Verrucomicrobium spinosum DSM 4136 = JCM 18804: one gene and its partner. The protein of the gene in region 1 interacts with the protein of each later gene in a pairwise test. Links are inferred from orthologs where the notes say so. Each region holds a gene or a part of one and is shown on either strand. Other genes may lie near its edges. The genes, in order: VSP_RS32885 and uvrA.

Region 1 (9,101 bases):
GCCGCTCCCAGACCATCAAGGCCGTCATCATGCAGCGTTTCTGGCCCAGTACCGCCCCGGTGCCAGAGGCCTCGCCACGCAGCTTTGCGGACATGCAGTTCAGCCTGGGGGATACCAGTTACCTTCTCGCCCAGGTTACCCCGTTTGCCTTTAACTGGCGCTGTGATGTGTATGGCAACATCCTCGCGTTCCTCTTCAATGTCATGGATGTGGATCGGGCCCGCCACGCTTTCCGTTTCATGTGGGGTGTGGGCGTAAACGACCCTTTCCCGGTGGTCAATCTCTACCCGGTGGTGCAGCCAGGCGATCCCGACTGGCGTCCGTATTACACGGTGAACTTGCTCAACCTCCCGGGCCACTATCACAACGGCGGCATCTGGCCTTACATCGGAGCCGCCTGGGTGCGCTTTGTGAACCGTCTGGGCCTCCGTGTCCTGGCCCGGCAGGAGTTGCTCAAGCTCGCCCGGCTAAACCAGCGGGGCGTGCTGGGCGACTGGGAATTCAACGAGTGGGCGCACGCCCGCACGGGCAACCCCATGGGCAAGATCAAGCAAGCTTGGTCCGCCAGCGAGTTCCTGCTCGCCTGCGAGGAACTGGAAATTCAGTCACATTTTTGACCGATTGTCCACAAGTCCGCTGGAGCCGCCGCCCCCGCCCTGCATTCGCCCTTGCATCCCGCCCCGTGAAAGGTATGTAGCGCGCCTTTGCAGAATCTATTGCTCCGCAGAAAACACGATGAATAAAGCCATCCTCTCGAAAGCCGCCAATGAAGCCCGTGGCCTTGCCATGGACGCCGTCCACAAGTGCAACTCCGGTCACCTGGGTCTGCCTCTTGGCGCCGCGGAAGTAGGGGCGGTGCTTTTTGGCGAGACCCTGCAGTGCGATCCTGCGAGCCCCAAGTGGCTCAACCGCGACCGCTTCATCCTTTCCGCCGGTCACGGTTCCATGTTCATCTACTCCTGGCTGGCCCTTTCCGGCTACGACCTTCCCGTTGAGGAGTTGAGCAAGTTCCGCGCCCTGCGCAGCCACACCCCCGGGCACCCGGAGTCCTTTGAGACCGTGGGCGTGGAGTGCACCACCGGCCCCCTCGGCCAGGGCGTGGGCAACGCCGTCGGTTTCGCGCTGAGCGGCAAGATGGCCGCCGCGAAGTACAACACCGCGGAGCACACCATTTTTGACAACCACATCATCGCCCTCGCCGGCGACGGATGCCTTCAGGAAGGCGTGGCCCGTGAAGCAGTGGCCTTTGCCGCGCACAACGGCCTGGACAACCTGATCCTCATCTTTGACTCCAACGACGTCACGCTGGACGCCATGGCCAAGGTGACCCAGAGCGAAGACTTCCAGAAGATGTATGAAGCCATCGGCTGGGATGCCGTGACCATTGATGGTCACGACCTCGACGCCATCAAGAGCGCGGTGGAGACCGCCAAAGCCACCAACAATGGCAAGCCCAAGATCATCATTGCCAAGACCCTCATCGGCAAGGGCATCCCGGAAGTGGCCGGCACGGCCAAGGCCCACGGTGAAGGCGGTGCCAAGTTCATCGACGCCGCCCGTCTGGCTCTCGGCCTGCCTGCCGACCAGCACTTCTTCGTGAGCGAAGAGGTGAAAGCCTACTTCGCCGATCTCAAGGCCAAGCGCGGGGCCGCGCATGCTGAGTGGACCAAGACCTTTGACGCGTGGGCTGCCGCCAACCCGGCGCTCAAGGCCGAGCTGGACAACAGCGTGCACTACGACCACTCCGCCGAGGAGCTGTTGAAGCTCATCCCCGAGTACCCGGCTGAGAGCAAGGCCGCCACCCGCAACAGCGGTGGTGAGATCTTGAACCACATCGCCAAGGCCATTCCAAACGTCATCACCGGCAGCGCCGACCTCTTCGGTTCCACCAAGAACTACATCAAGGACGGTGGCGACTACTCAGCCGCGAACCCGACCGGCCGAAACATCTGGTTCGGCATTCGTGAGCACGCCATGGGTGCCATTTGCAACGGCGTGGCCTATGACGGCCTCTTCCGCGTCAGCGGTGCCACCTTCCTGGTGTTCGCCGACTATTGCCGCCCAAGCATTCGTCTGGCCGCTCTGTCCAAGCTCCCCGTGGCCTACATCTTCACGCACGACTCCGTGGGCGTGGGCGAAGACGGCCCGACCCACCAGCCGGTGGAGACCGTCAGCGGTCTGCGTGTGATTCCGAACCTGGATGTCATCCGCCCGGGCGACAGCGAGGAGTGCGCCGCCGCTTTCGCCGCCGCCTACAGCCGCAACGACGGCCCCACCCTTCTGGCCCTCTCCCGTCAGGACCTGCCCAACCAGGGCGGCACCCCTGCCTCCGTCCGCCGCGAAGGCACCCTCAAGGGTGGCTACGTGCTCGTGAAGGAAACTGGCACGCTGAAGACCATCCTTCTCGCCACCGGCTCCGAAGTGCAGCACGCCGTGGATGCCGCCAAGCAGCTTGGCGAAGGCGTCCGCGTTGTCAGCCTTCCCTGCTTTGAGCGTTTCGACCGTCAGCCCCAGGCTTATCGCGATGAAGTGCTGCCCCCCGCAGTCACCAAGCGCGTCGCCATTGAGGCCGGTGTTTCCGCCCTCTGGTGGAAATACGTCGGCACCGAAGGCAAGATCATCGCCATCGACCGCTTCGGCCTCAGCGCCCCCGGCAATGTCGTCATGAGCGAACTCGGCATCACCGCCGAGAACGTCGTGGCCGCTGCGCAGTAAGCTGAGCAGGCAGCAGATCATTTGAGAACCGGGCAGCCTGCGAGGGTTGCCTGGTTTTTTTGTGAGGTGCGGTCTTGTGAGAGACATCCATCCGCACGCCTGATGCTTGATTTCATGGAGAAAACCTGATGGGATGGACGCGAGTCCGAACAAATCGCCCAACCCTTCCCGCCCTATGAATGTGTCAGCTATCGTGAAGCATTATTGCCTTCACTTCGTCGGATGGATTTGCGTGGGGCTCGTGTTTCCGCATCCGGCAGTCGCGGAAGACATCCAGGTCCCGGACTCGCTTCCCACTGAAGTGGTGGCGGCGTTCGAGGCGGCGAAGACGGCGAAACTGTATTCCCTAGAACCTACGGGAGAAATGCTGCCGCAGCATGAGCGTCTGCACAACGAACGGGTCCTGGGTGACACCACACTGACTTGGGAGCAAACTGCGACGGCATTCCGTTTGATCAAAAAGGGGGTTGCCGAAGGCCATGATCGACTGGCGTTCTGCTTCGCCCCCAGACATGCCCTCAGAGTAACGACAAGGGAGCATCACTATGATCTCGTGATCTGCTTCGAGTGTGTAAGGATCGACGTCTATCGTGACCAGGAACGGCTTTCCTCCGTTGGGCTGACGGCTTCACCCGAGTACTTCAACTCGCTGCTCGATGCGGGCCGTGTGCCTCTTTCGGATAGCAGCTATGAGATGGAGGAGAAGGAGAGGAATTTTTATGCCGAAAAAGAAGCCCGGTGGCTGGCTGGTATGCCAGGGTCAATCCGGCCAGTTTGGGTGGCCTGGCAAGCAGAGGGTGAGAAGAGAGATCTGAAGAAGCTGCAGGTGCCTCTGGCGAAGCAGTTCCCCCAAGCAGAGGACCGCATCCTGTCTCTCTTTACCTGGTATGCTCAGGACGACCGCTGGGCCTCAGACTCCAACTATGCGTCAGCCCCCAGGTTGATGCTGGAGCAGTACGGCGATGCGGATTTCTTGACGGTTGGGCAGCGGGACGATTTTACAACGGCCCAACTCGAAGGCGCGGCCAGATACCTGGTTGGCTGGCCGACCACAAGACTGGCCGTGCTGCCCGCGAAGCTGAAACAGAAGCTGCTGGTTCACGTCGTAAACCAGAAGGATGCCCGGAAAAGTGCATGGGCCAGGCACGCTTTTGGGCCGAGGTAGGGTTATTTGATTCATTGAACCGACTGCGAAGCTTCTGCCGACTAAAGTCGGTACTCCAACCCGCTTCGATCATGTCATACGGCGGAATGACATCACAGGTGTGATGGCGTTGTGGAGGGCGAATTCTTGCAATCTCAGGGGCTCGCGAACTGACTCGCGTAAACGCGGAACTCCAACCCTGCCAGCGGGAACGGAGAGGGTTGGAGTACCGACTTCAGTCGGCTCAGGAACGCATCCTCCCCAAGGCTCTCTTTACATGCACCCTTCGACATCGCAGACCCAAAAGAATCACCTCGAACCCATACGCCTCCAATATCTGGACGCGCAGCGTCTTTGGAGTGCGTGCGGGAACCGCCGCTTTGGCGCCTCTTGTGATATCCTGCCACCCAAGCGCTCGACCAGCGCCATCGCGCCAACCCAGACTTCCTGACCCGCGTAAACGCGGAACTCCAACCCAGCGGCGGGGACGGAGAGGGTTGGAGTTCCGCATTCATGCGGTCAGGGTCGCATCTTCCACGACTGCCTGCTCGGCAACAAGTTTCCTCGAACCTGACCCCTCCGCCCCCATCAAACATCCGCAGGCCGATGCCTGGTACCCCGCGCCACCCCGCCCCCAACACCTTGACCCACTGACGCACTGACGCACTGCCCACTGACTCACCGACCTACCCCCTCTTCCCTTTTCCCTTCTCCCTTGACCCTTTTTTCACCCCATACTTCACTTTCTTCTGCGCGGGCATCATGCCGGTGTCTTCAATGCCCGCTTGTTTCTTGAGCTCGCGTATCTGGTCACGGAGCAGGGCGGCACGTTCGTACTCGAGCTTCACGGCGGCCTCGGCCATCTCGGATTCCAGTTCGCGGATGACCTCGGTTACGGCATAGCCCCCGGCCTCATCCCGGACCATGCTTTCCTCCACATTCCGTCCGGCCTGGTAGGTGTGCAGGCTCTCCTGCACGGCGCGCTGCACGGTCTGCGGGGTGATGCCGTGCTTCTCGTTGTGATCTTCCTGCCGTTCGCGGCGGTAGGCGCTGATGTTGATCAGGGCCTGGATGCTCTGCGTGATCTGGTCGGCAAAGAGCACCACCTCTCCGTTCACATGCCGGGCGGCGCGTCCGGCCGTCTGCAGCAGCGAGGTCTCGCTGCGCAGGAAGCCTTCCTTGTCCGCATCCAGGATGCACACAAGGCTCACCTCGGGAAGGTCGAGGCCTTCCCGCAGGAGGTTGATGCCCACGAGGATGTCGAACTCCCCGGCACGCAGGGCGCGCAGAATCTCCACACGCTCGATGGCGTCGATCTCACTGTGCAGGTATCGAACCTTCAGGTCCAGGTTCCGCAGGTAGTCGGTGAGATCCTCGGCGGTGCGCTTGGTCAGGGTGGTCACCAGGACCCGCTCATTCTTCTCGATGCGCTGGCGGCAGAGCTCGATGGTCTCGTCAATCTGGCCCTTGAGCGGGCGCATGGTGACGATGGGGTCCAGCAGCCCGGTTGGGCGGATGATCTGCTCCACGATGAGATGGCGGCCCTTCGTGGTGACGTCGAACTTCTCCAAAGGCTCGGCGCTGCCGGAAATGCGGACGATGGGTTTGGACCTCGAACCCGGGACCATGGCGGGCACTCCCTCTTCCTCGCCGATGCGTTCGCGCTTGTGCGGGATGTAGCCGGTGTTGCCCACGATGCTGTTCTCCACCTCGAACGTGGCGGGCGTGGCGCTCACGTACACGATCTGGTGCATCTTCTTCATGAACTCCGGGAACTTCAGCGGCCGGTTGTCCATGGCGCTGGGCAGGCGGAAGCCGTGCTCTACCAGCACCGTCTTGCGGGAGCGGTCGCCCTCGTACATGCCACCGATCTGCGGCACGGTGACATGGCTCTCATCCAGGAAGAGCATGAAGTCATCGCGGAAGAAGCTCAGCAGGGTGCCCGGGGTGCTGCCGGGTTCGCGGGAAGCCAGGTGGCGGCTGTAGTTTTCAATTCCCTGGCAGAAGCCCATCTCCTGCATCATCTCGATGTCATACTCGGTGCGCATGCGCAGCCGCTGGGCTTCCAGCAGCTTGCCCTGCTGCTCGAACTCTGCGATGCGGGCGTCCAGCTCCTCGCGGATGGCCTTGATGGCGCGTCGCAGCTTGTCTGCCGGTGTGACGAACTGCTTGGCAGGGTAAAAGGTGTAACCCGGCAGCTGACCAGTAGCCGTGCCAGTGAGTGGATTAAAGACGCTCATGCGGTCGATCTCATCGCCGAAGAACTCCACGCGAATGGCCTCATCCTCCAGGTAGGCAGGGAAGACCTCGATGACGTCACCCCTGGCCCGGAACTTGCCGCGGCCGAAGGCAATGTCATTGCGCTCATAGAGCATGTCCACCAGGCGGGTGAGGAAGCTCTCGCGGGTGATCACATCGCCCACCTTCAAGGGCAGCATCATGCCCTCATAGTCCTCGGGCGAGCCCAAGCCGTAGATGCAGGAGACGCTGGCTACGACAATGACATCCTTGCGCGTGAGCAGAGCACCCATGGTGGAGAGGCGCATCCGCTCGATCTCCTCGTTGATGCTGGAGTCTTTCTCGATGTAGGTGTCCGAGCGTGCGATGTAGGCCTCGGGCTGGTAGTAGTCGAAGTAACTGACGAAGTACTCGACCGCGTTGTGGGGGAAGAAGTTCTTGAACTCCGAGTAGAGCTGCGCCGCCAGCGTCTTGTTGTGCGACATGATCAACGCCGGTTTGCCGATCTGCGCGATGATGTTGGCCATCGTGAAGGTCTTGCCCGATCCCGTCACCCCCAGGAGGGTCTGGTGCCGGTTGCCAGCGCGGACGGATTTCACCAGCTTGGCGATGGCCTGGCCCTGGTCTCCTTCGGGCGAGTAGTGCGAGTTGAGTTGAAACGGGCTGCTCACCTGAACACCTATCACAACTGTGTCCCGGATGCAAATCCTCCGAAATGTAACACCTCTCTGCCCCGAAAAAGACAACCGTGCCGCCCGGCATTCGCGAAGCGTTGATGTTGCCCTCGAAAAGATGCGACTTCCTGTTCCCCACAGCGATCTTGCTTTCTAGTTGGCAAAAGCAATAGTTCACGTTATATCGCCGCGCGGTGCATGGCGAAAACCTGCATCGCAAAACAGTACCACCAACGACCCCAACAAAATCATCACCATGAAATCCACTCTCGTCGCCCTCGTGCTGGCCACCGCCGCTCTTACCCTGGCTTCCTGCGCTTCCAAGAAGCCCGCTCCTGCTCCCGCTCCTGTGGACATGGGCGTGCACAGCGGCAAGTAATCCAGCTTGTTTAGCCCTTTGATCAGGCGCGGTGGGGCAACCCAACGCGCCTTTTTGTTTCAAGGTTCTGGACAAAATGTGTCCACACAGTGGAATAATTGCGGTACCTGAAACGTCTCATGAGAGGCTTCTTAACAGCTTTGTTAAGTTGCTGGTCTGAGACACTCAGACCCCGATAAAAAAATACCAACTCACCAACCATCCACCAACCAAGCCATTATGATCCGTGTTCTTTCCCTTGCCGCCGCTGTGGCCACGCTGAGCCTCGCCTCCTGCGCCTCCATGAAGAAGAAGGACTGCAGCGCCTGCTGTGACTCCAAGAAGCCCGCCGCCGCTCAGAAGGCATGCTGCGCCTCCACCGACAAAGCGAAGGCCAAGAAGGGCGGCGAATGCTGCGAAGCCGATGCGGCCAAGCCCGCCAAGAAGAAGTAAGGCCAGCGGGAAGCGCAACGCCTTCCCCTTTGCCTTTCTCTGCCGCCGTTCCGGGCTTGGTTCCGGACCGGCGGTTACTATTTGCGGCCTGCCCTTTTCCTGGACGTCGCCCCCGGCACTTTCACCTTTCCAAGAGGCACGCTCACATGCGCATGCCCGACGGCCACGAATCGCCATTTGAAGTCCACCGCCTTCCTGATCCCCACGCGAATGTCCTCCGCCACCACCTGCCCCGGTGCCAATGGGACAGCGGGGACCCGTAGCCCGACGCCCCCCGGCCGACCTGCGCCCGTCATGGGGGTGCCATGATCCGAGCCCCTGATGCCCAGGGCCAGGGTGAGCTTCCCCGGACCGGAGCAGAGTTCCCCCGGGTGCTCCCGACCCCGACGCTGGCGCATTTCAGCCTGCCCCTCGCGAGGTTCCAGGGCGCGGATGAGGATCAAGCCGTTCTGAGGGCCTCCCTTCACCAGCAGATTGAAGAGCCAGTACATCCCATAATTGAAGTACACGTAGGCCGTTCCCGGCTCCATCACCCGCATAAACTCCCGGGCGCTGGGGCGGCTGGCCGTGTGACTGGCCGCATCGCCCACCTCCGCGTAGGCCTCTGTCTCCACAATGATGCCGCTGCACCCATGCCATACCAGCTCCATGCCGACGAGCTCGCGGGCGACCGTCAGCACATCCCTCTGAAAGAAGTCTTGCTTCAACATCCTGCTTCTGTTTGATGGAAGAATCGGCGGTAGCGGCGATTCTGTTGTTCCTACGGTCATGGGGCCGGCGGGCTCTGAACGATTGAAGACGATGGGAACTGGCACTGCAACACCTGACCATGGCTGAACAAGCGAGCACGACGCAAGCAGCTGAGTCTAGCAACATCGCCATAGACACTGGCGTGGGGCCGATCGAGGGCGGGGCCTACCTGCGGGTGTTGCGCCAGGAGCAGCTCAAGAATGCGCGCTCCTTTCACTGGTACCGCCTGGTGGCCGTGACGGGATTCTTGGTGCTGGAACTGTGGCTCCATGGCATGCAGTGGTTGGTTGAGGGCCGCGCTTCTACGTTCTCCATACTGCTGGCCTACTGGGCAATCGTACTGGCGCTGCTGGTGGGCACCTTCTTTTCACCACGGATAGGACGCCTGGGCAGCCTGGCGGTGCCGTTCCTGGACATGCCGATGGTGTTTTTCTGCCAGTGGAATCTCATCGCCACCATGCCGGCCGATCCTCGCATTGCGGGGAACTTTACCATCGGGATCTTTGTCTCGCTCATCATGCTGGCCGCCAGTTCCCTGGAGCGCTGGCAGATTTACCTCTCGGGAATTCTGGCCGCCTCCCTGCAGTTTATTTTGCATCGCGCGGCGGGAGAAGGGCCGTTCGGCACCCTGGGGGGCATGGTGGTGATCCTCGTGGCAGCAGCCATGTGCGACTTTGCCAGACGCAACCGTCTGGCAGCCATCGAGGCGCTCTATCAGGAGCAGGTGCGGCGGGAGCGACTGGGCCGTTACTTTTCTCCTCAAGTGGCC
Region 2 (9,636 bases), 4.3 Mb from region 1 along the record:
AGGATGGCGGGAACGGCGGGCGAGTCAAACGACCGGAAAAACCAAACGCTGACTGACGCTTCAAGCTTGCCACGATCCTTCCGCTGCATGTAAACAGGGCCGCATGGTACTGGAGTCAAAGTCATGTGTGGTCACCGGAGCGGCGCGAGGCATCGGTCTGGCTCTGTGCAAGGCGCTGGTGGAAAAAGGGGCCAAGGTGGTGATGGCGGATATGGATGCCGCCGCACTGGAGTTGGCCGCTGCCAATCTGGGGGCAGCGGTGCTTCCCGTGGTGTGTGATGTGAGGCAGGCGGAGTCTGTGGCGGAGGCCGGGAGAAGGGCACAGTTGGCGTACGGTGCCGTGGATGTGTGGATCAACAATGCTGGCCTGGCCCGGCATCGGTGGATCACTGACTACACTGAGGCCGAAATCGACCTCATGCTGGATGTGAACCTGAAGGGCACGATCCTGGGCTCCCAGGAGGCTCTGCGGCGGATGATTCCGGCGCGGCGGGGGCACATCGTGAATATCATCTCGACTGCCAGCTTGCGCGGCATCCCCTCTGAGACCGTGTACTGCGCCGCAAAGTGGGGCGTACGTGGCTTCACCCAAGGTATGCAGGAGGAGGCCGGTGCTCACGGCATTCGGGTAACGGCTCTGCTGCCCGGCGGTGTGGATACCGCATTTTGGGACGGGGCCTCAGATCGCAAGGCCCCCGTGGAGAAGTTCCTGAGCCCCGCTCAGGTGGCGGAGGCTACCCTCAAGATGCTGGAAATGGATGACTGGTGCGTGCCGCGGGAACTCGTGCTGCGGGCGATGGCGGATTCGGACTTTTCAGTTCAGCCCTAGGTTCGAGATTTTTAACTGCATGCAGCATGCAACATTAAAGGTGCGAGGTAATATCTAACCCTTTCGCCTGTAGATTCTGCTCATTGAGCCGCAGCCGGGCGAATATTCCTAATTGAGAGCGGAAGCTCTGCTAGGGAGGCGGCAGAATCGCATGACCGCACCCTCCCCATTTCGCACCGTGGAGTTCTCAGACCCGGCTTTCACCGGCCCGGGGCTGCGCTTTGCCACTGTGAAAAGCAACGCTCTAAAACGACGTGCGGATGTGGCCCTCTTTACCCCACAGGGGTACATGCCCAAGAGCCTCCCTCTCGTGATTCTGCTGCATGGCGTGTATGGCAGTCATTGGGCCTGGGCGCTGAAGGGCGGGGCCCACCGGGTGCTCCAGAGGCTGGTGAGCCGGGATGAGGTGCCACCCATGATGCTCGCCATGCCCTCAGATGGACTCTGGGGCGATGGCTCAGGCTATCTGGCGCACCAGGAGGCGGACTATGCCTCCTGGATCGTCGATGAGGTGCCAGCGGTGGCCGCCCTGTTGGCACCTCAGGTGGAGGGGGCGCCTCAGTTCATCGCGGGACTCTCCATGGGTGGCTACGGAGCGATGCGGCTGGGGGCCCTGAATTCCAAAAGGTTTCGTGGAATAAGTGCACACAGCAGCATCACCGACTATCGGCAGACGCAGGAGTTTGTGGAAGAGCCATTGCACGAGGTCAAGCTGAAGCCGGGTGAGGTGACTTGTGTGGCGGAAGCGATCCGGATGAACCGGGCTCACCTGCCCGCGTTGCGCTTTGACTGTGGCACGGACGACCCTTTGATCTCGCACAACCGGAAACTTCATGAGACCCTGCGGGACGAGGGCATCCCGCACCACTACCAGGAGTATCCCGGTGGACACACCTGGCGGTACTGGAGCACCCATCTGGCGGAGACGCTGCGTTTTTTTGGCGGTTTGGTCAGGTGAAAAGTTCCAGTTGCACCTAGATCCCGACCTCAAGTGAGGCGGTTCGAATCTCTTCTGGTGAGCTCTCCGGTCGGTTGAGCACTTGGATCAGATTCCGCACCTCAGGGCTGCCGATCCCGGGTTCCTTAAACAGAGGGTGCTGAAGGAGATCGGTGATGGAGGGGCGCAGCTGGGGATCGGGATGGAGCATCTGGTTGATGAGCCGGTCCAACGTGCCGACACCCAGACCGAGAAGATTGCCCGAGCCATCGGTGCCCAGGGGGCGGGCGGTATGGTCAGAATCGGTGCCGAACTGCAAAACTTCATTGTACACCTGCTGCTGATAGTTGGGGTCCTCCTTGCTCAAGGTCGCAAAGAGGTGCTGATTGCCATGGAAGAGCTGGAAAGCGGTGATGCCCAGAGCCCAGGTGTCAGACTTTCCGGTGACCACGAAGCCTTCCTCCTCGCCGGGCAAGGGTGCTCCGGACTCAATGGCACGGGACGACGCTAGGACCTCCGGTGCCAGGTGCAGGGTGTTATCGATGGGCTTCCCCTGGAATCGCTGCGAGGTGCCCTGGAGGGAGAATCCGAAGTCGGCCACCTTGGCGCGACCGTCCTCACCCACCAGGAAGTTTTCCGGCTTGATGTCGAGGTGCAGCATGCCTCGGGTCTCCTGAACGTGTTGCATGCCTTGCAGCATGTCGCGCAGCAGGGTCAACCGGGCGAGGTTGGCGGACTCTGGGGTGATGTGGCCGCGGTCCTCGGCCTCCGTGATGCGGGTGCCGACCTTGGCGACGTCTCCCCCGGGGGCCAGTTCCATGGCCAGGAAGACAAGCCCGTTGGGGGAGAGAAAGGCTCCTTTGTACCCCACAATGTTGGGATGGCCCGCACCATGGGCGAGCTGGTGGCTGCGCGCCTCCCGGGCGGAGATCTCAAAGAAGGGCTGGGCGGTCTCCTCATCCAGCATCGGCATGTTCGCGATGGTGGGGTACTTCAGCACGATGCGTTCTGTCTTCTCCACCTCCTTCCCGTCCTCGACTTCCGTCCAGCGGGCTTCGTAGAGGTCCACGATGCCGAGGTCCCCGTGGTTCAAGTAGTCAACGCGATGATAAATGCGGCCGTTGAGCACGCAAGTCTCCGGATCCACCATGTGATTGGAGAGCTGGCTCACCGCGGCTGTGTAGGCCTTGTTGATGAAGAGCTGCACCCGATATGGGGCCGTGTCAAATGAGGCTCCCAGAGCATCCCGCCCGTCGCCAAGGGTGGTGGCGAGCGCGCGGTGCAGGTCTTGTTTGAAGGTGGGTCCTTTGGAGGTGATGAAGCCGAGTTGCTGATCCTCCGTCAGCTGACGAAGGTCCCGGGCCATGAGTTCACCCAGCGTCTTGGAGAGATGTTCAAGTGCGTCATCGTCGCGATTGGCGACGGCTTCCTGAAGGAGTCGTCCCAGGCTCTGGAAGGTGTCCGACTGAAGGGTCTCCCGTGAAACATGCTTGAAGCTGGATTCTTCCAATAGGGGAGGCGCGTCCTGGCCAAGCACCACATCAGTGTGCGGTGTCACTTGATGTGATTGCTGGCGGAAGGCCTCTGCGGCGGAGTCAAAACCGGTGCGCTCGTGTGTGGTGACGTGCTTGAGCCGGTCGCGAGAGAAGCTCTGGATCTCCTGGTTGATTCCGCCCTGGGCGTTCATGCGGTCAGGATCCTCACCGAGTTTTGCAAAGAAGATCTCCTGCTTGGCCGTGGCAAACTCATCGCCCCTTTCCACATGCGTGGGTCGAAGGCGGCCACCCGCATCCTGGAGTTGCTTGTCCAGAGGTTGGTAGTTCTCCAACGGCACGAGTTGCCGGTGGGCCTCGGCTAGGCGGAGGTTGAGCTCGTTGTTGGTGCCCTGAGGATTGGCGCCCTCCAGGTGCAGCTTCAGGGAGCGGAGGGTTTCCACCCTGTGCTCAACGGGGGCACCTTCATGCTCCTGTTCTTGCAACATCACGGCAAGCCGGTCAGCCTCTTCGAGGTGCCTGCAGGGCAGGGTCTGGATCTCACTTTCCACGAACCGGATCATCTCCGCGACGGGGCCGGCATCGCCATGACCTTCGCCCCCGCGATGCTGTTGAATGATCTCCAACTTGACCTTTAGCTGGTTCAATACTGGAAGAAGCTCCGTGTCTGGAGCGCCCTGGGACTTGAGCTGGTGGTATTGTTCCCCCAGTCGGATGGCGGCCTTGTGATTGCTGCCGATCGCAGGATCTGGGGCGAGATGGTTGTTGATCCGGAGGGCCAGGCGCAGTACCCCGTCCTTGAGATTCGCATAGCGGGAGGCCCGGCCGATCGCGGTCTTGATGCCCACGCGGCTCAGCAGATTTTCGGTGGAGACTCGGTCCCCGCCCAGGCGGGTGTTGATGCTGTCCACTACGGTCTGCTGGGAGGCGCGGGCCGTGCCATTAGGGCTGATCTTGATGCCGCCCGGCTGGTCCTGCTGGGGGGCATGGCCTGGATTGAGATGCTGCTGCGACTGGGTTCGGGTGACGTTCATAGCGATGGCAGTGGGTGAAGGCGCGTGTGTCTTCTACTCAGCCTTTGTGGCTATGGCGGTTACACCGTGGAGGATTTGCTGGACTTGCTGGTGGGGGCGGGTGTTAGCACCTGACGAAGAAATCTCCCGGTGGGGCTGGCCTTGTTGGCGGCCAGCTTTTCCGGGGTGCCTTCAGCCACGATCATGCCGCCCTCACTGCCCCCACCGGGGCCGAGGTCGATGACCCAGTCGGCACACTTGATGACGTCCAGATTGTGCTCGATGACGATGAGGGTGTTGCCCGCGTCGCGGAGTTTTGTGAGCACTCCCAGCAGCGTCTGAATATCCGCAAAGTGGAGTCCAGTGGTGGGCTCATCCAGCAGGTAGAGGGTGCGCCCGGTGGCTTTTTTCGCCAGTTCTGCGGCGAGTTTCACGCGCTGGGCTTCGCCGCCAGAGAGGGTGGCCCCGCTCTGGCCGAGCTTCACATAGCCCAGACCGACCTGTTCCAGCGCATGCAGCTTGGGGAAGATGTTGGGCTGACGGTCAAAGAAGCGGCAGGCCTCGGCCACGGTCATCTCCAGCACCTCGGAGATGCTGCGCCCTTTGTAGGTGATCTCCAGGGTCTCTGCATTGTAACGGCGGCCCTGACACTGATCGCACGTGACCTGCACGTCGCTGAGGAAGTGCATGTCAATCGTGAGCACACCATCTCCGCCACACTTCTCACAACGGCCCCCGGCGACGTTGAAGCTGAAGCGGCTGGAGTCATACCCGCGAACCCGGGCGGAGGGGAGCTGGGCAAAGAGATCCCGGATGGGCGTGAAGGCCCCGGCATAGGTGGCGGGGTTGGAGCGCGGACTGCGGCCGATGGGAGACTGGTCGATGACCACCACCTTGTCCACGCCATGCAGCCCGGAGAGATGGTCATGCTCACCGGGCTCGTCCTTGGCGTTGTAGAAGTGCCGCATGAGGGCGCGCCGCAGAATGGCATCTACCAGGGAGGACTTCCCGCTGCCGGAGGGGCCGGTCACGCAAACGAAACTGCCGAGGGGGAAGGAGACGGTGACGTTCCGCAGATTGTGCTCCCGGGCACCGTGGATGGTGATGCAGTCTGGCTCGTCCCGATGGGAGGCGGATTCATCCACGAGGAGTTGTTTCTGCGATCCGCGCCAGGGGATGCGGGTGCGGGGCACCGGAATGGAGATGCGGTGGTCCAGATAGGCTCCTGTGGTGGAGTGCTCATTCCGCATGACCTGGGCGGGGGTGCCCTCTGCGATGATACGGCCTCCCAGCGGCCCGGCACCGGGACCCAGCTCGATGATCCAGTCCGCGGCCCGCATGGTGTCCTCATCATGCTCGACAACGAGCACGGAGTTGCCCAGATCCCGCAGACGCTTGAGCGTGCCGATGAGGCGCTCGTTGTCGGCCGGGTGGAGGCCGATGCTGGGCTCATCCAACACATAGAGGACGCCCGCGAGACCGGCCCCTATCTGAGTGGCCAGGCGGATGCGCTGGGCCTCGCCGCCGGAGAGGCTGCCGCTCTCCCGATCCAGTGAAAGATAGCCGAGGCCCACTTGATCCAGGAAGTCCAGACGCTTGAGGATCTCCTTTTGAAGTTCCTCGCAGTAGGTGCGCTGTAGATCGGTCAGCACCAGTTCTCTCACCCAGGGGATCGCATCGCGGATGGCCAAGCGGGTGATGTCATGAATGTTGAGCTGGGGCCGCGGTGTCGTGGCTGCGGTACCCAGCAGTACGGCCAGCACCTCCGGGCGCAGGCGGCGGCCTTGACAGGTCTTGCACGGCAGCGGGTTCATGAAACGAGCCAGCATGGACCGCAGCTTGTCCGTCCTGGTCTCTGCGTACATGCGCTCCACCTGCGGTACCAGGCCTTCAAAAGGTTTGGCCAGACTGCGTTTGTTCCCATCGAGCTTCCAGCCAGTGGGTACGGCTGTTTTGCCCGTACCCTGGAAGAGGGCTTCCTTGAAGGCAGCCGGTAGTTTTTTAAACGGCGTGTTCATATCGGCGCCGAAGTGTCCGGCCAGGCCCTCCACGGCGCGGTCATGCAGGGCTTTCAGACGCGGTTGCCGCGTCCACCATGTCTTCACCGCCCCTTCCGCCAGGGTTTTGGACTCGTCTGGCACGAGCAGATGCGGGTCCGCCGCCATGAGGGCTCCCACACCTTCACAGGCGGGACAGGCTCCCAGGTGGGTGTTGAACGAGAAGTGCTTGGGGGTGAAGTCTTCCAGCACCAGCCCCGTCTCGGGGTTGGCATAGGCGGTGGTGAAGGTGCGGACCTCCCCGGCCTCGCCTGGACCGGTGAGAAAGCGCACCTCTCGCGGGTTCCATTTGAGCGCTGTTTCGAGCGCCTCCATGAGGCGGGTGCGTACGCCTTCCCGGATGACGAGCCGATCCACCACGATCTCGATGGAATGGGGCTCGGCCCGGGGTGTGCGGAGTTTCTCATCCAGCTCCAGGATCTCGCCATCCAGCCGCACACGGACGAATCCCTGGCGCTGTAGTTTCTCAAAGAGGCCGCGGAAGTCGCCTTTCTCGTGATCGACGGCGGGTGCCAGGACGATGGCCCGGGTTCCTTCAGGCAGGGTCAGGATCTCCTCGGCGATCTCGGCGGAGGTCATTTTCCGCAGGCGCACGCCCGTGGTGGGATCGTGCGGCTGCCCGGCGGCTGCGTAGAGGACGCGCAGGTAGTCGTAGATTTCAGTGACGGTCGCGATCGTGGAGCGGGGATTGTGCGCCACGGTGCGCTGCTCGATGGCCACGGCAGGTGACAGGCCGTCAATGAAGTCCACATCCGGCTTGTCGAGCTGGTCCAGGAACTGCCGTGCATAGGCGGAGAGGCTCTGCACATAGCGGCGCTGGCCCTCGGCGTAGAGTGTATCGAACGCCAGGGAGGACTTGCCGGAACCGCTGACTCCGGTGAGCACCACAAGCTGGCCTCGGGGGATGTCCACATCCACATTGCGCAGGTTGTGCTGCCGGGCACCCCGCACGCGGATGATGTTTTCTGCTACAGGGCGGGAATTCATGGGGCAGGGGATTGTCAACATCCACCGGAAGGGGGGCGGCATCAAGGCACAGTGCCGGGCGGGAGGTCAAAAAGTTCTGAAATATCGGCGCAACCTTCTCAAACACCGTGTGTTTACGATGTCCATGTCCACCCTGACCTTGCGAACCGTCCCAGCCTTACTAGCTTGGAACATGCCGGAATGGACTCCGACACCCGCAACACCCCAACCTGCCGTGGATGCCTCCGCGGACGAGGAGAGTGTGCGACTGATGCTCAGGGTGAAGGAAGGAGACATGCGGGCTTTTGAACAACTGGTGGAGATGCATCAGCGTGCCGTGATCGGCACCGTGGCCCGGATGCTGAACAACATGGACGATGCGCACGACATCGCGCAGCAGGTCTTTGTGCGAGTGTGGCGCTCCGCCGCCCGCTACGAGCCCAGTGCGAAATTCACCACCTGGCTCTTTACGATTGCGCGGAATCTCGTCTTCAATGAGATGCGGCGTCGTGGGCGGAAGAAGGAGGTCTCCATGGAGGAGGATCAGGAGGAACACCATCGGGAGCATGCCACCTCACCCAGGCAGAATCCTGACAATGTGGTCGCCCAGGGGGAAATGGAGACCGCAATCGACCGTGCCATCCAAAGCCTGCCGGAAAAGCAACGCCTGGCAGTGAGCCTGCGCAAAGATGCGGACATGCCCTATGAAGAGATCTGCGAGATCCTCGGCATGTCTCTCTCGGCCGTGAAGAGCCTGCTCTTCCGCGCAAGAAACGAACTCAAGGAGAAGCTGTCAGCCTTTCTGGACGAGTCCTGAACGGCAAATTTCACCAGCTCTCTGTCGGGTGACGTGACTGGATCGTGACACGCGGTGGCTGCTGGGGGGAATAATTCTGTTGGCAACCTGTCCGTGCGTGTGGCACCTCAGAAGTGATGCCCACGTCCCCCCTGCCAAGCATCCCGGCGGCCTCTGAGTCTGCTGACGCCCAACCCAAGAAGCATCCGGCACTGTCGGAGCAGATCGGGGCGGTCTTGTTGTCGATGGGGGAGCGGTCCATCCGCCTGCGGGACATCATTGAGGTGCTGCATGGCGGCACCTATCTGATGCTGCTGATCCTGCTGGCACTGCCTTTCTGCATGCCCATACCTCTGCTAGGGCTCTCTACGCCCTTTGGCGCGGTCATTGCCATCATTGGCCTGCGTCTGGCGCTGAGGAAAGAACCGTGGCTGCCAGACCGGGTGTTGAATGTGGAGCTCTCCCCGAAGATGGCGGGTCGCATCCTCGGGGCCAGTCAGAAGGCGGTGCGTGGCCTGGAGAAGATGCTCCGTGTGCGGTGGTCGGTGCTGGTGGATCCACCGGTGTTCCAGCACTTGTACGGTGCCATCATCTTCGCGTGTGGGTGTCTGCTCCTGCTGCCGCTGCCCATTCCCTTTAGCAATGTGCTGCCAGCCGTCCCTGTGATCCTTCTCTCCGGAGCCTTGCTGGAAAGGGATGGCAAATTCGCCGTCGGTGGTCTCGCCATGTTTCTGATCAACCTGGCCTTCTTTGGTGCGATCTTCCTGGGCGGCGGCGTGGTGATCAGCTGGCTGGAATCCTGGTTCAGCGGCATCTACGATCCCGAGGAACCTCTCACGCCTGCCTTGGAAGAGATTCTGGAGCAGGGGGTTGCCCCCTAGAACCGGAGTGGCAGATCGACTGGTGCGTCTCGAAACGCGCCAGCGTCTTGGAGTACGGTGGCTCGACACCGTTTTCGCGAGCTTGTGGCACTTGGTCCTTCCAAGTGGCCTTCTTCAGCCGGTGGTGTCGATCCGTCAGAGGCAGTGGGCGTGAGGATGACATCCCTGGGGTAATGGTCCACCCTGACACACTGCCTCCAGGTGATGTGGATCGTTTGTTGAACTCCCTTGGAGTTCTATTGAGTTTGCATCGCTACCCCGGGGTGGCGACGGCTTCGCGGTCTGACCCCGGGGCATTTTGTCTCACGCCGTTGGCGTGAATCTTCTATCAACAGCTGCAAACGCCAGCTGCCAAGCCGAGGAGCGACCTTTTTCGACCAGTTACACCCCCACCCATGTCTGCTTCTCACTGCTCTGCAGGATGGCCTCGCAGAGCTTCACCTCATGGTGGCCGTCATCGGCGGTGGCGTAGAGCACCGGAGTGGTCTTGCCACTGGCAATGTGCTCGTACACGGCGCGGTAGTGCATTTTGTGCCCATCCGGGAAGCCCTCGGCATGGCCGCCAGGGTTGTCGGTGAAGTTCGCCACATCTTTGTCGAATCCGGCGGTGTTACGGGTGAGAACCTGATTGGGTTGGTCGCGATACCCGGCCTGGATTTCGTTG

The links.
Region 2: the proteins of VSP_RS32885 (region 1) and uvrA interact in binary tests that used the Escherichia coli proteins (3 or more experiments, as listed by UniProt). The link is inferred for Verrucomicrobium spinosum DSM 4136 = JCM 18804 from one-to-one orthologs.

What each region holds. Positions count from the first base shown.
Region 1 is NZ_ABIZ01000001.1:8,167,932-8,177,032, reverse strand. What follows is about bases 4,158-7,167. They hold VSP_RS32885 (excinuclease ABC subunit UvrB), read right to left. Parts: upstream 6,769-7,167; coding sequence 4,546-6,768; downstream 4,158-4,545. Other genes in these bases: VSP_RS43720 (hypothetical protein), read left to right, coding at 7,028-7,150. Outside these bases: VSP_RS32900 (HAD-IIB family hydrolase), read left to right, coding at 1-617; tkt (transketolase), read left to right, coding at 736-2,715; VSP_RS32890 (hypothetical protein), read left to right, coding at 2,891-3,880; VSP_RS32875 (hypothetical protein), read left to right, coding at 7,370-7,582; VSP_RS38625 (DNA-3-methyladenine glycosylase), read right to left, coding at 7,660-8,292; VSP_RS38620 (adenylate/guanylate cyclase domain-containing protein), read left to right, coding at 8,412-9,101. UniProt on the Escherichia coli protein: The UvrABC repair system catalyzes the recognition and processing of DNA lesions. A damage recognition complex composed of 2 UvrA and 2 UvrB subunits scans DNA for abnormalities.
Region 2 is NZ_ABIZ01000001.1:3,904,468-3,914,103, forward strand. What follows is about bases 4,153-7,697. They hold uvrA (excinuclease ABC subunit UvrA), read right to left. Parts: upstream 7,317-7,697; coding sequence 4,353-7,316; downstream 4,153-4,352. Other genes in these bases: VSP_RS15740 (protein kinase domain-containing protein), read right to left, coding at 4,153-4,293; VSP_RS15750 (RNA polymerase sigma factor), read left to right, coding at 7,441-7,697. Also shown: VSP_RS35700 (SDR family oxidoreductase), read left to right, coding at 104-829; VSP_RS15735 (alpha/beta hydrolase), read left to right, coding at 981-1,787; more of VSP_RS15740, read right to left, coding at 1,804-4,152; more of VSP_RS15750, read left to right, coding at 7,698-8,112; VSP_RS35705 (exopolysaccharide biosynthesis protein), read left to right, coding at 8,229-8,972; VSP_RS15760 (Gfo/Idh/MocA family protein), read right to left, coding at 9,354-9,636. UniProt on the Escherichia coli protein: The UvrABC repair system catalyzes the recognition and processing of DNA lesions. UvrA is an ATPase and a DNA-binding protein. A damage recognition complex composed of 2 UvrA and 2 UvrB subunits scans DNA for abnormalities.